One region of the Streptomyces sp. ML-6 genome, then DNA from elsewhere that is predicted to be linked to it. Evidence: predicted binding sites of a transcription regulator. Region 1 holds the regulator's gene; the other holds the start of a gene.
What was found. The regulator HrcA, encoded in region 1, represses chaperone genes, less so after heat shock. The targets are predictions, from matches to a motif close to TTNGCACTCNGNNNNNCNGAGTGCNAA.

Region 1 (7,842 bases):
ACGCCCCTACCGGCCCCGGCGCGGGCGGCGGCCGGTACCGGGGCTCGTGGTCGCGGCCGGCACCGGGGCCCGGCGGCCGTGACCCGTGGTCCAGCGACCGTGGCCCAGCGATCATGGCCCGGGGCCCAGTGATCATGGCCATGGCCCGGATGCCCCGGGCGGCGAGTGACAATGGGCGGTATGCCTTCCGTACTTCCCGATGGTGAACCCGTACCCGACGACGGGGCGCTGCCCCGCCATGCCCTGGAAGGCGCCGCCGACCGGCCGCTCGGCTTCTACCTGCACGTCCCGTACTGCGCGACCCGCTGCGGCTACTGCGACTTCAACACCTACACCGCGACCGAGCTGCGCGGCTCCGGCGGGGCGCTGGCCTCCCGGGACAACTACGCCGAGCACCTGATCGGCGAGGTCCGCCAGGCCCGCAAGGTCCTCGGCGACGACCCGCGCCCGGTCCGCACGGTCTTCGTCGGCGGCGGGACGCCGACCCTGCTGGCCGCCGCCGACCTGGTCCGGATGCTGGGGGCGATCCGGGAGGAGTTCGGGTTCGCGGACGACGCCGAGATCACCACCGAGGCCAATCCGGAGTCCGTCGGTCCGGCCTATCTCGCCGAACTCCGCGAGGGCGGCTTCAACCGGATCTCGTTCGGGATGCAGAGCGCACGGCAGCACGTGCTGAAGATCCTGGACCGCACGCACACGCCGGGACGGCCCGAGGCGTGCGTGGCCGAGGCCCGGGAGGCCGGCTTCGAGCACGTCAACCTCGACCTGATCTACGGCACGCCGGGGGAGTCCGACGACGACTGGCGGGCCTCGCTGGACGCGGCGATCGGGGCGGGGCCGGACCACGTGTCGGCGTACGCGCTGATCGTCGAGGAGGGCACGCAGCTCGCCCGCCGCATCCGGCGCGGCGAGGTCCCCATGACCGACGACGACGTCCATGCCGACCGGTACCTGATCGCGGACGAGGCGATGGCCGCGGCCGGCTTCTCCTGGTACGAGGTGTCGAACTGGGCCCGCACGCCCGAGGGCCGGTGCCTGCACAACGAGCTGTACTGGCGCGGGGCCGACTGGTGGGGCGCCGGGCCCGGGGCGCACAGCCACGTCGGCGGGGTGCGCTGGTGGAACGTGAAGCACCCCGGGGCGTACGCGCAGGCCCTGGCCGAGGGCCGCTCGCCCGGGGCCGGGCGCGAGATCCTCTCCGCGGAGGACCGCCGGGTCGAACGGATCCTGCTGGAGCTGCGGCTCGCGGACGGCTGCCCGCTGTCCCTGCTGGCCCCGGCGGGACTGGCCGCCTCCCGGCGCGCCCTGGCGGACGGCCTCCTGGAGCCCGGCCCGTACGAGCGGGGGAGCGCGGTGCTCACGTTGCGGGGGCGGTTGCTGGCGGACGCGGTGGTGCGGGACCTGGTGGACTGAGGGGGCCGGGACGGGGCGGCCCCCCGCCCCTCAGCCGCCGGAGGGGCCCGTGGCGGGCGCCGTCACGAAGTCGATCAGGTGCTCCACCGAGCCCAGCAGGGACGGTTCCAGGTCCCGGTACGAGCGGACCGCGGACAGGATGTGCCGCCAGGCCGCGCCGGTGTTCTCCGGCCAGCCGAGCGCGCGGCACACACCGGTCTTCCAGTCCTGGCCGCGCGGCACCACCGGCCAGGCCGGGATGCCCACGGAGGACGGCTTCACCGCCTCCCACACGTCGATGTAGGGGTGCCCCACCACCAGGACGTCCGCGCCGGACACCCGCTCGGCGATCCGGGACTCCTTGGAGCCGGGCACCAGGTGGTCGACCAGGACGCCCAGCCTGGCGTCCGGGCCGGGGGAGAACTCGCGCACGAGGGCCGGGAGGTCGTCGACGCCCTCCAGGTACTCGACGACCACGCCCTCGATCCGCAGATCGTCGCCCCAGACCCGCTCGACCAGCTCCGCGTCGTGCCGGCCCTCCACGTAGATCCGGCCCGCCCGTGCGACCCGGGCGCGGGCCCCCGGGACCGCGATCGAGCCCGAGGCGGTGCGCGCGGGGCGCGCCGGGGCGGCGGCCGAGGGGCGCACGAGCGTGACCACCTCACCCTCCAGCAGGAAGCCGCACGGCTCCATCGGGAACACCCGGTGCTTGCCGAACCGGTCCTCCAGGGTCACCGTCGGCCCCTGGGCGGTCTTCTCGCAGCGGATCACCGCCCCGCAGAATCCGGTCGAGACCTCCTCCACGACCAGATCGGGCTCGGCGGGGACCTCGGGAACGGGGGCGGACCTCTTCCACGGCGGGGTCAGGTCCGGCTGGTAGCTGCGCATCGAACGACGATAGGACGAGCCCGGGTCACGACACGCCGAAGCGCCCGGCCAGTTGCCCGCGCTGCTCCCGTACGAACGCCGCGTCCACCACCGCCCCGTGCCCCGGTACGTACACGGCGTCCTCGCCGCCCAGCTCCAGCAGCCGGTCCAGGGCGGCCGGCCAGCGGGCCGGGAACGCGTCCGAGCCCGCCTGCGGCTCGCCGGACTCCTCGACCAGGTCCCCGCAGAGCACGATCGCGGGGGAGCCGGGCACCACCGCCACCAGGTCGTGGCCGCTGTGCGCGCGGCCGATGTCGACCAGCAGCACCTCGCGCCCGCCGCCCAGATCGAGCGTCCGCTCCCCGCACACCCGGTGCCGCGGCACCACCAGCGCGTCGACCGCCTCCGTCGCCTCGTGCTCGGAGACCCCCTGACGCACCGCGGAGAGGCGCAGGTCCTCCGCCTCGCGCCGCATCGTCTCCGCCGCGCCGGCCGCCCCGTACACCTCGGCGCCGGAGAACGCGGCGGTGCCCAGCACATGATCGAAGTGGGGGTGGCTGAGTGCGATATGCGTCACCCTCCGGCCCAGCAGGGCCTGCGCCTGGGCCCGCAGTTCCGCGCCCTCGCGGAGCGACGAACCGGTGTCGTACAGCAGCACTCCGTCCGCTCCGGCCACCAGCGCGACCGTCGCGTCCCAGCCGGGAAGGCGCCGCCTTCCCACTCCGTGACCGAGTCGCTCCCAGCCGAACTCTTCCCAAGAGACGTTCATACCGCGACGCTATCGGCAGCCACCTGCGAAAGTCTCGCAGTGGTGTGGCCGGTCGCCCTTGCTAGGTCCCCACTCGGCCGCCGTACACTGACCGGGGGATTGCTGGCACTCGCGATGACAGAGTGCCAGGGGGATTCCCGGGAAAGAACCGGGAGCGCCCGGAGACCGACCGAGGAAACACAGCTGGAGGTGTGCGCGATGCTCAGCGAACGCAGACTCGAAGTGCTTCGTGCCATCGTCCAGGACTACGTCGGCACCGAGGAGCCCGTCGGCTCCAAGGCGCTCACCGAGCGGCACAAGCTGGGCGTCTCCCCGGCGACCGTCCGCAACGACATGGCGGTGCTGGAGGACGAGGGCTTCATCGCCCAGCCCCACACCAGCGCGGGGCGCATCCCGACGGACAAGGGCTACCGGCTCTTCGTCGACAGGCTCGCGGGGGTCAAGCCCCTCTCGTCGCCGGAGCGCCGCGCCATCCAGAACTTCCTCGACGGCGCGGTCGACCTCGACGACGTCGTGGGCCGCACCGTACGGCTGCTCGCGCAGCTGACCCGGCAGGTCGCCATCGTGCAGTACCCCTCGCTGACCCGGTCGACGGTGCGGCACGTGGAACTGCTCTCGCTGGCGCCCGCCCGGCTGATGCTCGTGCTCATCACGGACACCGGCCGGGTGGAGCAGCGGATGATCGACTGCCCCGCTCCGTTCGGCGAGGCCTCCCTCGCCGATCTGCGGGCCCGGCTCAACAGCCGGGTCGTGGGACGCCGGTTCACGGACGTCCCGCAGCTGGTGCAGGACCTGCCGGAATCCTTCGAGAGCGAGGACCGGGGAACCGTGTCCACCGTGCTCTCCACCCTGCTCGAAACCCTCGTCGAGGAGACGGAGGAGCGGCTGATGATCGGCGGCACCTCCAACCTCACCCGCTTCGGGCACGACTTCCCCGTGATGATCCGGCCGGTGCTGGAGGCACTGGAGGAACAGGTCGTGCTGCTGAAGCTGCTCGGCGAGGCCAAGGACTCGGGCATGACCGTACGCATCGGGCACGAGAACGCCCATGAAGGGCTGAACTCCACGTCCGTCGTCGCGGTCGGCTACGGTTCGGGCGACGAGGCAGTCGCCAAACTCGGCGTGGTCGGACCGACCCGCATGGACTACCCCGGAACGATGGGAGCGGTACGCGCAGTGGCACGTTACGTCGGACAGATCCTGGCGGAGTCGTAAGTGGCCACGGACTACTACGCCGTACTCGGCGTGCGCCGCGACGCATCTCAGGACGAGATCAAGAAGGCATTCCGCAGGCTCGCCCGCGAGCTGCATCCGGATGTCAACCCCGATCCGAAGACCCAGGAGCGGTTCAAGGAGATCAACGCCGCCTACGAGGTGCTGTCGGACCCGCAGAAGAAGCAGGTCTACGACCTCGGCGGCGACCCGTTGTCCGCCTCCGGCGGCGCAGGCGCGGGCGCGGGCGGGTTCGGGCAGGGGGGCTTCGGCAACTTCTCCGACATCATGGACGCGTTCTTCGGCACGTCGTCGCAGCGCGGGCCCCGTTCGCGCACCCGGCGCGGCCAGGACGCGATGATCCGGCTGGAGATCGATCTCGCCGAGGCGGCGTTCGGCACCACCAAGGACATCCAGGTCGACACGGCCGTCGTCTGCACCACGTGCAGCGGCGAGGGCGCCGCGCCCGGCACCTCCGCGCAGACCTGTGACATGTGCCGCGGCCGCGGTGAGGTCTCCCAGGTCACCCGGTCGTTCCTCGGCCAGGTCATGACCTCGCGGCCCTGCCCGCAGTGCCAGGGCTTCGGCACGGTCGTGCCGACGCCGTGCCCGGAGTGCGCCGGTGACGGCCGCATCCGGTCCCGGCGCACGCTCACCGTGAAGATCCCCGCCGGTGTCGACAACGGCACCCGCATCCAGCTCGCGGGCGAGGGCGAGGTCGGCCCCGGCGGCGGCCCGGCCGGCGATCTGTACGTGGAGATCCACGAGTTGCCGCACGCGGTGTTCCAGCGCCGCGGCGACGACCTGCACTGCACGGTCACCATCCCCATGACGGCGGGCGCGCTCGGCACGAAGGTGCCGCTGGAGACGCTCGACGGCCTGGAGGAGGTCGACATCCGGCCCGGCACCCAGTCCGGCCAGTCGGTGCCGCTGCACGGCCGCGGCGTCACGCACCTGCGCGGCGGCGGGCGCGGCGACCTGATCGTGCACGTCGAGGTGATGACGCCGACGAAGCTGGACCCGGAGCAGGAGCGCCTGTTGCGGGAGCTGGCGAAGATGCGCAACGAGGAGCGGCCCACCGGCCAGTTCCAGCCCGGCCAGCAGGGGCTGTTCTCCCGGCTGAAGGACGCCTTCAACGGGCGCTGACGGCTCTTCCGGCCCTCCGTCCGGACCGGGACACCGGGACGGGCCCGCTCGACGGGTCCGTCCCGCGCTCGCGTCCGGAGCGGAGCCGGGGCGGGGCGGGGCGCGTCCGGAGGGGCGTGTGGCCGTCCCGCGCGTTCGTGTGCCGGAGGCGTCCGCGGCCGTCCCGTGTCCGGGTCCGGAGGCGTGCGCGGCCGGGGCGGGGCGCGGGCCGTGCGCGACGGGGCGTGCCGGACATGGCACGATGCGGTCATGCCATCCGCGTTGACCGATCTCTGCCGGTATCCGATCGTGCAGGCCCCGATGGCGGGCGGTACGTCCTGCCCGCAGCTCGTCGCGGCCGTCGCCGAGGCGGGCGGGCTCGGCTTCCTCGCCGCCGGTTACAAGACGGCGGACGGCATGTACAACGAGATCAAACAGCTGCGCGGACTGACCGGCAGGGCCTTCGGCGTCAACCTCTTCATGCCGCAGCCGGGACTCGCCGACCCCAGCGCCGTCGAGGTGTACCGGCAGCAGCTCGCGGGCGAGGCCGCCTGGTACGAGACCCCGCTCGGCGACCCGGACTCCGACGGCGACGACGGCTACGAGGCCAAGCTCGCCATCCTCCTGGACGACCCGGTCCCGGCCGTCTCGTTCACCTTCGGCTGCCCCACGCGCGACACCCTCGACGCGTTCGCCGGGGTCGGCACGTACACCGTCGTGACGGTCACCACGCCCGAGGAGGCCCAGGCCGCCCAGTGGGCGGGCGCGGACGCGGTCTGCGTCCAGGGCGTCGAGGCGGGCGGCCACCAGTCCACCCACCACGACGACCCGCAGACCGACGGCACCGGGATCGGGCTGCTCTCGCTGGTGGCCCAGGTCCGCGAGACCGTGCAGATACCGATCGTCGCCGCCGGCGGGCTGATGCGCGGCTCCCAGATCGCCGCCGTGCTCGCGGCGGGCGCCGAGGCGGCGCAGTTCGGCACGGCGTTCCTCATCTGCCCCGAATCCGGGGCGAGTCCGCTGCACAAACGGGCGCTGACCAACCCGCTGTTCGTACGCACCGCCCTGACCCGGGCGTTCTCGGGCCGCCCGGCCCGCGGCCTGGTCAACCGGTTCATGCGGGAGCACGGACCGTACGCCCCCGCCGCCTATCCGCAGGTCCACCACCTGACCGTCGGGCTGCGCCGGGCGGCGGCCAGGGCGGGGGACGCCCAGGGCATGGCGCTGTGGGCGGGGCAGGGCCACCGGATGGCCCGCGAGCTGCCGGCCGGCCGGCTGGTCAGGCTGCTCGCCGAAGAACTGGACGCCGCACGGACGGCAGTGAGCACAGGGAGTACGCAGTGACCGCACCGGTCTTCGTCGTCGAACAGGTCCCCGAGGGGCCCGAGTTCGTCCTGGAAGGACCCGAGGGCAGGCACGCCGTGTCGGTGAAGCGGCTGCGCGCCGGCGAGGACGTCGTCCTGACGGACGGGCGTGGGCACTGGGCCGAGGGCGTCGTCGGGGCCGCCGAGGGCAAGGACCAGCTCGTGGTCACCCGCCTCACCGGGGTCCGCGAGGAGGCCGGGCCCGCGCCCCGCATCACCGTCGTCCAGGCGCTGCCCAAGGGCGACCGGGGCGAGGTCGCCGTGGAGACGATGACGGAGACCGGCGTCGACGGGATCGTGCCCTGGCAGGCGTCGCGCTGCATCACCCAGTGGAAGGGCGAACGCGGCCTCAAGTCCCTGGCGAAATGGCGCAACACCGCCCGGGAGGCGGGCAAGCAGTCCCGCCGGGTGCGCTTCCCCGACGTGGCGGACGCGATGACGACCAAGCAGGTCGCCGCGCTGCTGGCCGCGGCGGACTTCGCCGCCGTCCTGCACGAGGACCGGGACCACGACAGCGAGCCGCTGGCCACCGTCCCGCTCCCGGAGAGCGGCGAGATCGTGCTGGTCGTCGGCCCGGAGGGCGGTGTGTCGCCGGACGAACTGGCGGTCTTCACCGGGGCGGGCGCCCGGACCTGCCGGCTCGGGACGAGCGTCCTGCGCACCTCGACCGCGGGCACGGCGGCGACGGCACTGCTGCTGGGGCGCACCGGCCGCTGGTCGTGAACCCGCCCGGCACCCGGCCCGCCCCCGGGGCGGAGGGCCGGGGCACGGGACGCCGGGGCGGAGGATCGAGACATGGGGAGGCCGGGGCGACCGGCGCCGCCGCCGCGGGTGCGTGGCCCGATTCCGCGACGCCACACCGCATGTGACGGTCGGTCCGTGCCCCGGCGCACGCCCCGGAGGCGCCCCCGATTGTGGCCACAAGCCGTCTACCGTTCCACGGGTGAACGGTGGGAAGCTGCCCGTATGGGGACAACAAGGGCATGGGGTCGGCGGAGGCCCCGACGTTTTCTGGCCGTGTCCGCGCTCGCGGGCGCGGCGGTCGCGGGACTCGCCGCCTGCCAACCCGCCGACGGGCTGAACTCCGCGTCCATCGCCGTGACCACCGACCAG
Region 2 (7,842 bases), 2.1 Mb from region 1:
TCTGCCAATAAACGCCCGGATCGAAGATCCGGTGCCAAAGAGCTCATCCAGAGGGACTGAGGGAACGGCCCGTTGAAGTCCCGGCAACCCTCCTGCCGGCCGCGAGGACCCGGTGGGGAAGGTGCCAATTCCGTCTTGTGGCGAAGCGCGTCACAAGGAAGATGAGGAGAAAGGGCCTCCGCCATCATGGCTGTGCAGACTGTTGCAGCGAACACCGAATCCTCCGTCGACCTCGGCCCCGCCGCGTCGCTCTCCTGCCGCGAGTGCAAGGAGCGTTTCGACCTCGGCCCCATCTTCGCCTGCGCGTCCTGTTTCGGGCCGCTCGAAGTGGCGTACGACCTGCCGAGCGGTTCCCCCGAGGAGCTGAGGAAGCGCATCGAGGCCGGCCCGAACAACATCTGGCGCTACGCGCCGCTGCTGCCGGTCCCCGCGGACGTCGCGGACAAGCCCAACCTCAACCCCGGCTTCACCAAGCTGGTCAAGGCCGACAACCTCGCCCGCGAGCTGGGCGTCACCGGCGGCCTGTACGTCAAGGACGACTCCGGCAACCCGACGCACTCCTTCAAGGACCGGGTCGTCGCGATCGCCGTCGAGGCCGCCCGCGCCTTCGGCTTCACCACCCTGTCCTGCTCCTCCACCGGCAACCTCGCCGGCGCGGTGGGCGCCGCCGCCGCCCGCGCGGGCTTCCGTTCCTGCGTGTTCATCCCGCACGACCTGGAGCAGGGCAAGGTCGTCATGGCCGCGGTGTACGGCGGTGAGCTGGTCGGCATCGAGGGCAACTACGACGACGTCAACCGCTTCTGCTCGGAGCTCATCGGCGACCCGCTCGGCGAGGGCTGGGGCTTCGTCAACGTCAACCTGCGCCCGTACTACGGCGAGGGCTCCAAGACCCTGGCGTACGAGATCTGCGAGCAGCTCGGCTGGCGGCTGCCGGACCAGATCGTCATCCCGATCGCGTCCGGATCGCAGCTCACGAAGATCGACAAGGGGCTCCAGGAGCTGATCCGGCTCGGTCTCGTCGAGGACAGGCCGTACAAGATCTTCGGCGCCCAGGCCGAGGGCTGCTCCCCGGTCTCCACCGCCTTCAAGGCCGGTCACGACGTCGTACGGCCGCAGAAGCCGAACACCATCGCCAAGTCCCTGGCCATCGGCAACCCGGCCGACGGCCCGTACGTCCTGGACATCGCCCGCCGCACCGGCGGCGCGGTGGAGGACGTGAACGACGAGCAGGTGGTCGACGCCATCGAGCTGCTGGCCCGCACCGAGGGGATCTTCGCGGAGACGGCGGGCGGGGTGACGGTCGGCGTGACGAAGAAGCTCATCGAGGCCGGGGTCCTCGACCCGACGCTGACCACCGTCGTCCTCAACACGGGCGACGGCCTCAAGACCCTCGACGCGGTGGCCGCCACCTCGCAGGCGACCGCGACGATTCGCCCCAGCCTGGACGCGTTCCGCGCCGCGGGCCTCGCCACCAGCTGACCACCCGAGACTTCAGGAAGGGCACCCGACCATGAGCGTGAACGTCCGCATCCCCACCATTCTCCGCACCTACACGGGCGGCCGGGCCGAGGTCCCGGCGGAGGGCACGACCCTCTCCCAGGTCATCGAGTCCCTGGAGAAGGACCACCCGGGCATCGCCGCCCGCGTCCTGGACGACCAGGGCAAGCTGCGCCGATTCGTGAACGTGTACGTCAACGACGACGACGTGCGCTTCGAGAGCGGTCTGGAGACGGCCACCCCGGACGGCGCCGGCATCTCGATCATCCCGGCCGTCGCGGGCGGCTGCTGACGGCTCGTCGGGGAGCCTCCCGAATCACCCGAACGGAATTGCCCTCTCCGGTTTCAAACCTCTCCGGGTTTGAAACGGAGGGGGCAATTCTGCATGGTTGAGCGCGGTAGAGTGTGGGAAGTCCCCCCAGCTGCCCGCGGCGCCTGCATATGAGAATGCGCCGCGACCGACAAGATGCAGCCAAAGTGCTTGAACTCCTTGCGTCATAAGTCGCCTTTGTCTGGCCCGACTTGCCCTGGAATCTCTCCAATTCCGCATATTCGGGCGTTCGGCGCTGTCGAGAATTCTCGTCCGATTGACCTGTTGCAGAGGGCAGTTGGGCAGATACATTCAGCCGCGGTCGACGCGTTCCGGCGCACGCACCCTCTCCTGTCGGAGGGTGGGTTCTGACCCGGGACCGCGAAGTGCGGCCCCGCGCAAGGGCCAGTAATAGGGGAGTTAGGCATGGCTCAGGGCACCGTCAAGTGGTTCAACGCGGAGAAGGGGTACGGCTTCATCGCGGTCGACGGTGGTGCGGATGTTTTCGTCCACTACAGCGCGATCCAGATGGACGGGTACCGCACCCTCGAAGAGGGTCAGCGAGTTGAGTTCGAGATCTCGCAGGGCCAGAAGGGGCCCCAGGCGGACATGGTCAAGCTCGCCGTCGGCTGAGTACGGCGCGGTCGACCGACGACACCACTCACGCACGGAGGTCCGTACCCCCAGGGGTACGGACCTCCGTGCGTTCCGGCGCGCCCGCCGTGGCCGGACCTTCGCCGGGGGCGCTTGCACTCTCCATGGTCGAGTGCTAATTATTGGCGTTAGCACTCTCCAGGTGAGAGTGACAGAACTTGGATCGGGCCGGTGAGGCCCGCAGGCCGGCGGGGCAAGGAACCACCGGTCACGCAGGCCGTCCGTCGCGGGCGCCTCCCGGTCCGGAGAAATCCACCCCTGTCCGGGAGGACCACTTCACATGGCCAAGATCATCGCGTTCGACGAGGAGGCCCGGCGCGGTCTCGAGCGCGGCATGAACCAGCTCGCCGACGCCGTCAAGGTCACCCTTGGCCCCAAGGGTCGCAACGTCGTCCTTGAGAAGAAGTGGGGCGCCCCCACGATCACCAACGATGGTGTTTCCATCGCCAAGGAGATCGAGCTGGAGGACCCGTACGAGAAGATCGGTGCGGAGCTGGTCAAGGAGGTCGCCAAGAAGACGGACGACGTCGCCGGCGACGGTACGACCACCGCCACCGTTCTGGCCCAGGCGCTCGTCCGCGAGGGCCTGCGCAACGTCGCCGCGGGTGCCAACCCGATGGCCCTCAAGCGGGGCATCGAGAAGGCCGTCGAGGCCGTCTCCGCCGCCCTCCTGGAGCAGGCGAAGGACGTCGAGACCAAGGAGCAGATCGCTTCCACGGCCTCCATCTCCGCCGCCGACACCCAGATCGGCGAGCTCATCGCCGAGGCCATGGACAAGGTCGGCAAGGAAGGCGTCATCACCGTCGAGGAGTCCCAGACCTTCGGTCTGGAGCTGGAGCTCACCGAGGGCATGCGCTTCGACAAGGGCTACATCTCGGCGTACTTCGCCACCGACATGGAGCGCATGGAGTCGTCCCTCGACGACCCGTACATCCTGATCGTGAACTCCAAGGTCAGCAACGTGAAGGACCTCCTTCCGCTGCTGGAGAAGGTCATGCAGTCCGGCAAGCCGCTGCTGATCATCGCCGAGGACGTCGAGGGCGAGGCCCTGTCGACCCTGGTCGTCAACAAGATCCGCGGCACCTTCAAGTCCGTTGCCGTCAAGGCCCCGGGCTTCGGTGACCGCCGCAAGGCCATGCTCGGCGACATCGCCATCCTCACCGGTGGCACGGTCATCTCCGAGGAGGTCGGCCTCAAGCTGGAGAACGCCGGTCTCGACCTGCTCGGCCGCGCCCGCAAGGTCGTCATCACCAAGGACGAGACGACGATCGTCGACGGTGCCGGTGACAGCGACCAGGTCCAGGGCCGCGTCAACCAGATCCGCGCCGAGATCGAGAACAGCGACTCGGACTACGACCGCGAGAAGCTCCAGGAGCGCCTCGCGAAGCTGGCCGGCGGCGTGGCCGTCATCAAGGCCGGTGCCGCGACCGAGGTCGAGCTCAAGGAGCGCAAGCACCGCATCGAGGACGCGGTGCGCAACGCCAAGGCCGCCGTCGAGGAGGGCATCGTCGCCGGTGGTGGCGTGGCCCTGCTCCAGGCCTCGGCCGTCTTCGAGAAGCTGGAGCTCTCGGGTGACGAGGCGACCGGCGCCAACGCCGTGAAGCTGGCCCTGGAGGCCCCGCTGAAGCAGATCGCCGTCAACGGTGGTCTCGAGGGCGGCGTCGTCGTCGAGAAGGTGCGCAACCTGGCCGTCGGCCACGGTCTGAACGCCGCGACCGGCGAGTACGTCGACATGATCGCCGAGGGCATCCTCGACCCGGCGAAGGTCACGCGCTCCGCCCTGCAGAACGCCGCGTCCATCGCCGCGCTGTTCCTCACCACCGAGGCCGTCATCGCCGACAAGCCGGAGAAGGCCGCCGCGGCCGCTCCGGGCGGCATGCCGGGCGGTGACATGGACTTCTGATCCTGACGGATCGGCAGTTCTCGCACAGCTGTGCCGCGTCGGCCCCCGGACCCCTGGTCCGGGGGCCGACGCCGTTCCCGGTTCCCCGGCGCTTCCGTCCGCGGCGTCCGCCCGCTCGAAGAGCCGCCCGTCCGTTACGGGAGCCGGTCGAGCGGCCGGGTGGAGAGTTCCTCCGTCACGAGGGCGTGGCCCTCGTTGCGGGAGGCGAGCTCGGACTCGTCCGGTCCGCCGGCTCAGGAGGCGGTCGGCTCGATCTCCCCCGCGAAGACGATGACCTGGTCGATGAGGCTCCGTCGCAGGTGGACGACGTCCGTTCCCGCCAGGCGGGGGCCTCCATCAGGCGTGGTGAAGACCCACTGGTACCGGGCCCATTCGCCGGGCATGTCCACCGCTGAGCAGCGCACCATCGTGCCGGTCCCCGCCGGGTGGCGCCGGATGTCCAGCACGAACCGCTCGACCTCCGCGATTCCTTCGCTGCGACCCAACGGTCCCCAGAAGACCACGTCCGAGGTCAGGGCCTGGGAGAGCAGGGCGGTCACGTAGCTGTCGTCCGAGGCGTTGAACGCGGAGATGAACATGTCGATCGCGGAGCGTGCGGTCTCTTCATGCATACCCCAGTAATACCAGCCGTTTCGTGTGTGCTCGTCCCATGAGCCGCCTTCCGATCACGGTGAACCATCCCGGTCACAGCGCTAGGGGAGCCGGTCGAGCAGCCAGGTGGACAGTTCCTCCGTCACGAGGGCGTGGCCCTCGTTGCGGGAGGCGAGCCGGAACTCGTCCAGCCCGCTGCTCTCGTACGGGAGCCGGGAGATGTCCCGGTACAGCTCGTCGTCCGTGTCCAGGTCGCCGACGTCCACCGCGCTGACGGACGGCACGAAGCAGTGCGAGCGGATGCGCACGTCGGTCTTGAGGCCGAGCGGGGCGGCGAGCGCGTTGAGCCCGTCGGCGAGGATGCCGAACCCTTCCAGTGAGCCGCCGGGCGCCCCGTCGATGGGCGGCAGCCCCGCCGTACGGACCTCATGGGTCCGCTCCGTCACCACCCGCAGCCGCGCGACGCGTTCGTCGTCGCCGGGGGACTGGGTGTAGAGCCTGGTGCCCGCGATCGCCGCCCCCCTGCCCTCCAGGGCCAGTTCGCCCGCCCGCACATCGGTGCCGATGCCGTCGGCCGCCCCGTTGGCGACCCCGATCAGCCGCGGTCTGCGCGGCCATTCGCCGACCGCCCGCATCTCGGCGAGGAACGCGGTGCGCGCCGCGCTCCGCTCCGGTGCGCCGTCCCACTCCCCGATGTGCCGCCACAGCAGCTGACGGGCGGCCGGGCTGTTGATCTGGTCGGAGAACCGGCTGTCGAGGTTTTTGATGTAGTGCGCGAACGCCTGGAGCGCGAGCGGAATCCAGGCGCCGCGGTGCGGGCTGTCGTACGAGAAGTACAGCCCGGTCCGGTGGTCGACGTCCCGGCTCTCCATCGCGGCCAGCGCGTGCCGGGTGATCAGCCCGCCCGTGCCGAACCCGCCGACGGCCAGCGGGGTGCGGCCCCGCCGTTCCGCGGCGGTGCGCAGGATCGCGGCCTGCGCGGTCGTGGAGTTGTCCGGAATCGGCGCGCCGCGTTCGCGGAAGCCGAGGAGGACGACGTCCCGGCCGCGGCGGCGCAGCTCGCTGATGAGCGGGTAGTCGCCGAACTCCATGGTCTCCCAGGCGGACACCAGCTCGCTGGGCCCCGTGCCGAAGCCGTCGGCGACCAGCACGGGCCGTACGAGCGCCTTGTTCCCCTCGCCGAGGTAGACCCGGGCGGAACCACCCGGCAGATCCCACACGGCACTGGGCCGCAGGGGGAGGGAACTGTGCGGTTCGGCGTCGAGGCGGGGGCCGGGGACCAGGGCGATGGGGGGCCTGTTCTGGAGCCCCGAGGCGATCTGCTCGTGGGACGGTTCGGACATGGGTCGTTCCCCTTTGGGCTGGTTCGTCACAACACGTGCAAAGCGGAGCACGCAGGGTGGCGATCCGGTCGGGGAAGCGGTTCAAACCACCCCCAGGTGGGAGCCGGTTTGAGCCATGGGGAGGGATGCCGAGGAGGGGGAGGGGAGAGGGGGAAGGGAGCGGAGAGGGGCTGGGGAGTTGTCGCCGGGCGTGCCGGAGGGGACGGGAGACCCGGCCCTTTTCCGGCACGCCCGGCGGTGGGGGTGGGGGGTGATCGGCGGCTCGGTTGCGACGGTGGCTCGGTCGCGGCGGGTGTTCAGCTGTGGCGGGTGTTCAGCTGTGGTGGGTGTTCAGCCGGGGCGGGGACTCGGGTGCGGTGGGGACTCAGTCGCGGCGGGGGCCGATGACGGTGTCGCCCTCGTGCACGGTGATCGCCAGGGCCGGACAGATGTCGGCGGCGTCCAGAACCCGTTCGTCCGGCTCGATCCCGTCGGTCCGGGCCCGGGCGCGCTCGTCGTCCAGGGCGAACACCTCGGGGACGGTTCCCGCGCACATGCCCGATCCCTGGCACAGCCCCCGGTCGACGCGTACGTTCCAGCTCATCGTCGTCTCACCACCCGATCGGCATGACGCGCGGCCCGCGCACCAGCATCTCGGACTTCCACGTCACGTCGGCGGCCAGGTGCAGGCCGGGGAAGCGGGTGATGAGCGCGGACAGCGCCTCCTGGAGTTCCAGCCGGGCCAGCGGGGCGCCCAGGCAGTGATGGACGCCGTGGCCGAAGCCGAGGTGCTGGTTGCCCTCGCGGGTGATGTCGAGCACGCCCGGGGCCGTGAACCGCAGCGCGTCGCGGTTGGCCGCGCCAACGGCGACCAGGACCGGGCTGCCCGCCCGGACGAGGGTTCCGCCCACCTCGACGTCCTCGACGGCGTAACGGGGCTGGCCGGCCCCGCTGCCCAGCGGCACGAAGCGCAGCAGCTCCTCCACCGCGTTCGGGACGAGTTCGGGTTCGGCCCTGAGCCGGGCCAGCTGCTCCGGGTGGTCGAGCAGGGTGAGGACGAAGTTGGGGATCTGGGAGGCGGTGGTCTCGTGTCCCGCCACGAGGATGCCGGTGCACAGGTCGACGAGTTCGAGCTCGGAGAGCCGGTCGCCGCCGTCGCGGGCCTCGATCAGGGCCGTCATCAGGTCGTCCTGCGGCTCGCGGCGGTGCCGCTCGATCAACCCGGCCATGTAGGCGCGCAGTTCGGCGCGGCTGGCCTCGAACTCCTCCGCCGTGAGGGAACTGGTCGACAGCGCGTCGTCGCTCCACACCCGGAAGCGCGGCCGGTCCTCGGTGGGCACGCCCAGCATCCGGCAGATCACCGCCACCGGCAGCGGCAGCGCGAACAGGTCCACCAGGTCCGCCGGCTGCCCGGCCGCCTCCATGTCGTCGAGGAGGCTCGCGGTCAGCTCCCGCACCTGGGGGCGCAGCTTCTCGACCTGCCGGACCGTGAACGCCTTCGCGACCAGGGAGCGCAGCCGGGTGTGGTCCGGCGGGTCCATGCCGAGGATCCCGCCCTCGAGCCG

Region 2: a site for HrcA is predicted at 2,554-2,580, ahead of groL (chaperonin GroEL). Genes of this name have one in related genera too.

The regions. Positions count from the first base shown of each region.
Region 1 is NZ_JAOTIK010000001.1:2,255,145-2,262,986, reverse strand. Features, by position in the region: gene hemW (radical SAM family heme chaperone HemW) at 172-1,413, shown strand; gene OCT49_RS09895 (DUF3097 domain-containing protein) at 1,444-2,280, opposite strand; gene OCT49_RS09890 (MBL fold metallo-hydrolase) at 2,306-3,028, opposite strand; gene hrcA (heat-inducible transcriptional repressor HrcA) at 3,227-4,243, shown strand; gene dnaJ (molecular chaperone DnaJ) at 4,244-5,386, shown strand; gene OCT49_RS09875 (nitronate monooxygenase) at 5,636-6,709, shown strand; gene OCT49_RS09870 (16S rRNA (uracil(1498)-N(3))-methyltransferase) at 6,706-7,452, shown strand; gene OCT49_RS09865 (hypothetical protein) at 7,747-7,842, shown strand, end outside.
Region 2 is NZ_JAOTIK010000001.1:4,346,595-4,354,436, forward strand. Features, by position in the region: SAM riboswitch class I at 41-168, shown strand; gene thrC (threonine synthase) at 187-1,479, shown strand; gene OCT49_RS19310 (MoaD/ThiS family protein) at 1,511-1,789, shown strand; gene OCT49_RS19315 (cold-shock protein) at 2,234-2,440, shown strand; gene groL (chaperonin GroEL) at 2,742-4,364, shown strand; gene OCT49_RS19325 (nuclear transport factor 2 family protein) at 4,598-4,975, opposite strand; gene OCT49_RS19330 (hypothetical protein) at 5,057-6,298, opposite strand; gene OCT49_RS19335 (ferredoxin) at 6,663-6,881, opposite strand; gene OCT49_RS19340 (cytochrome P450) at 6,889-7,842, opposite strand, start outside.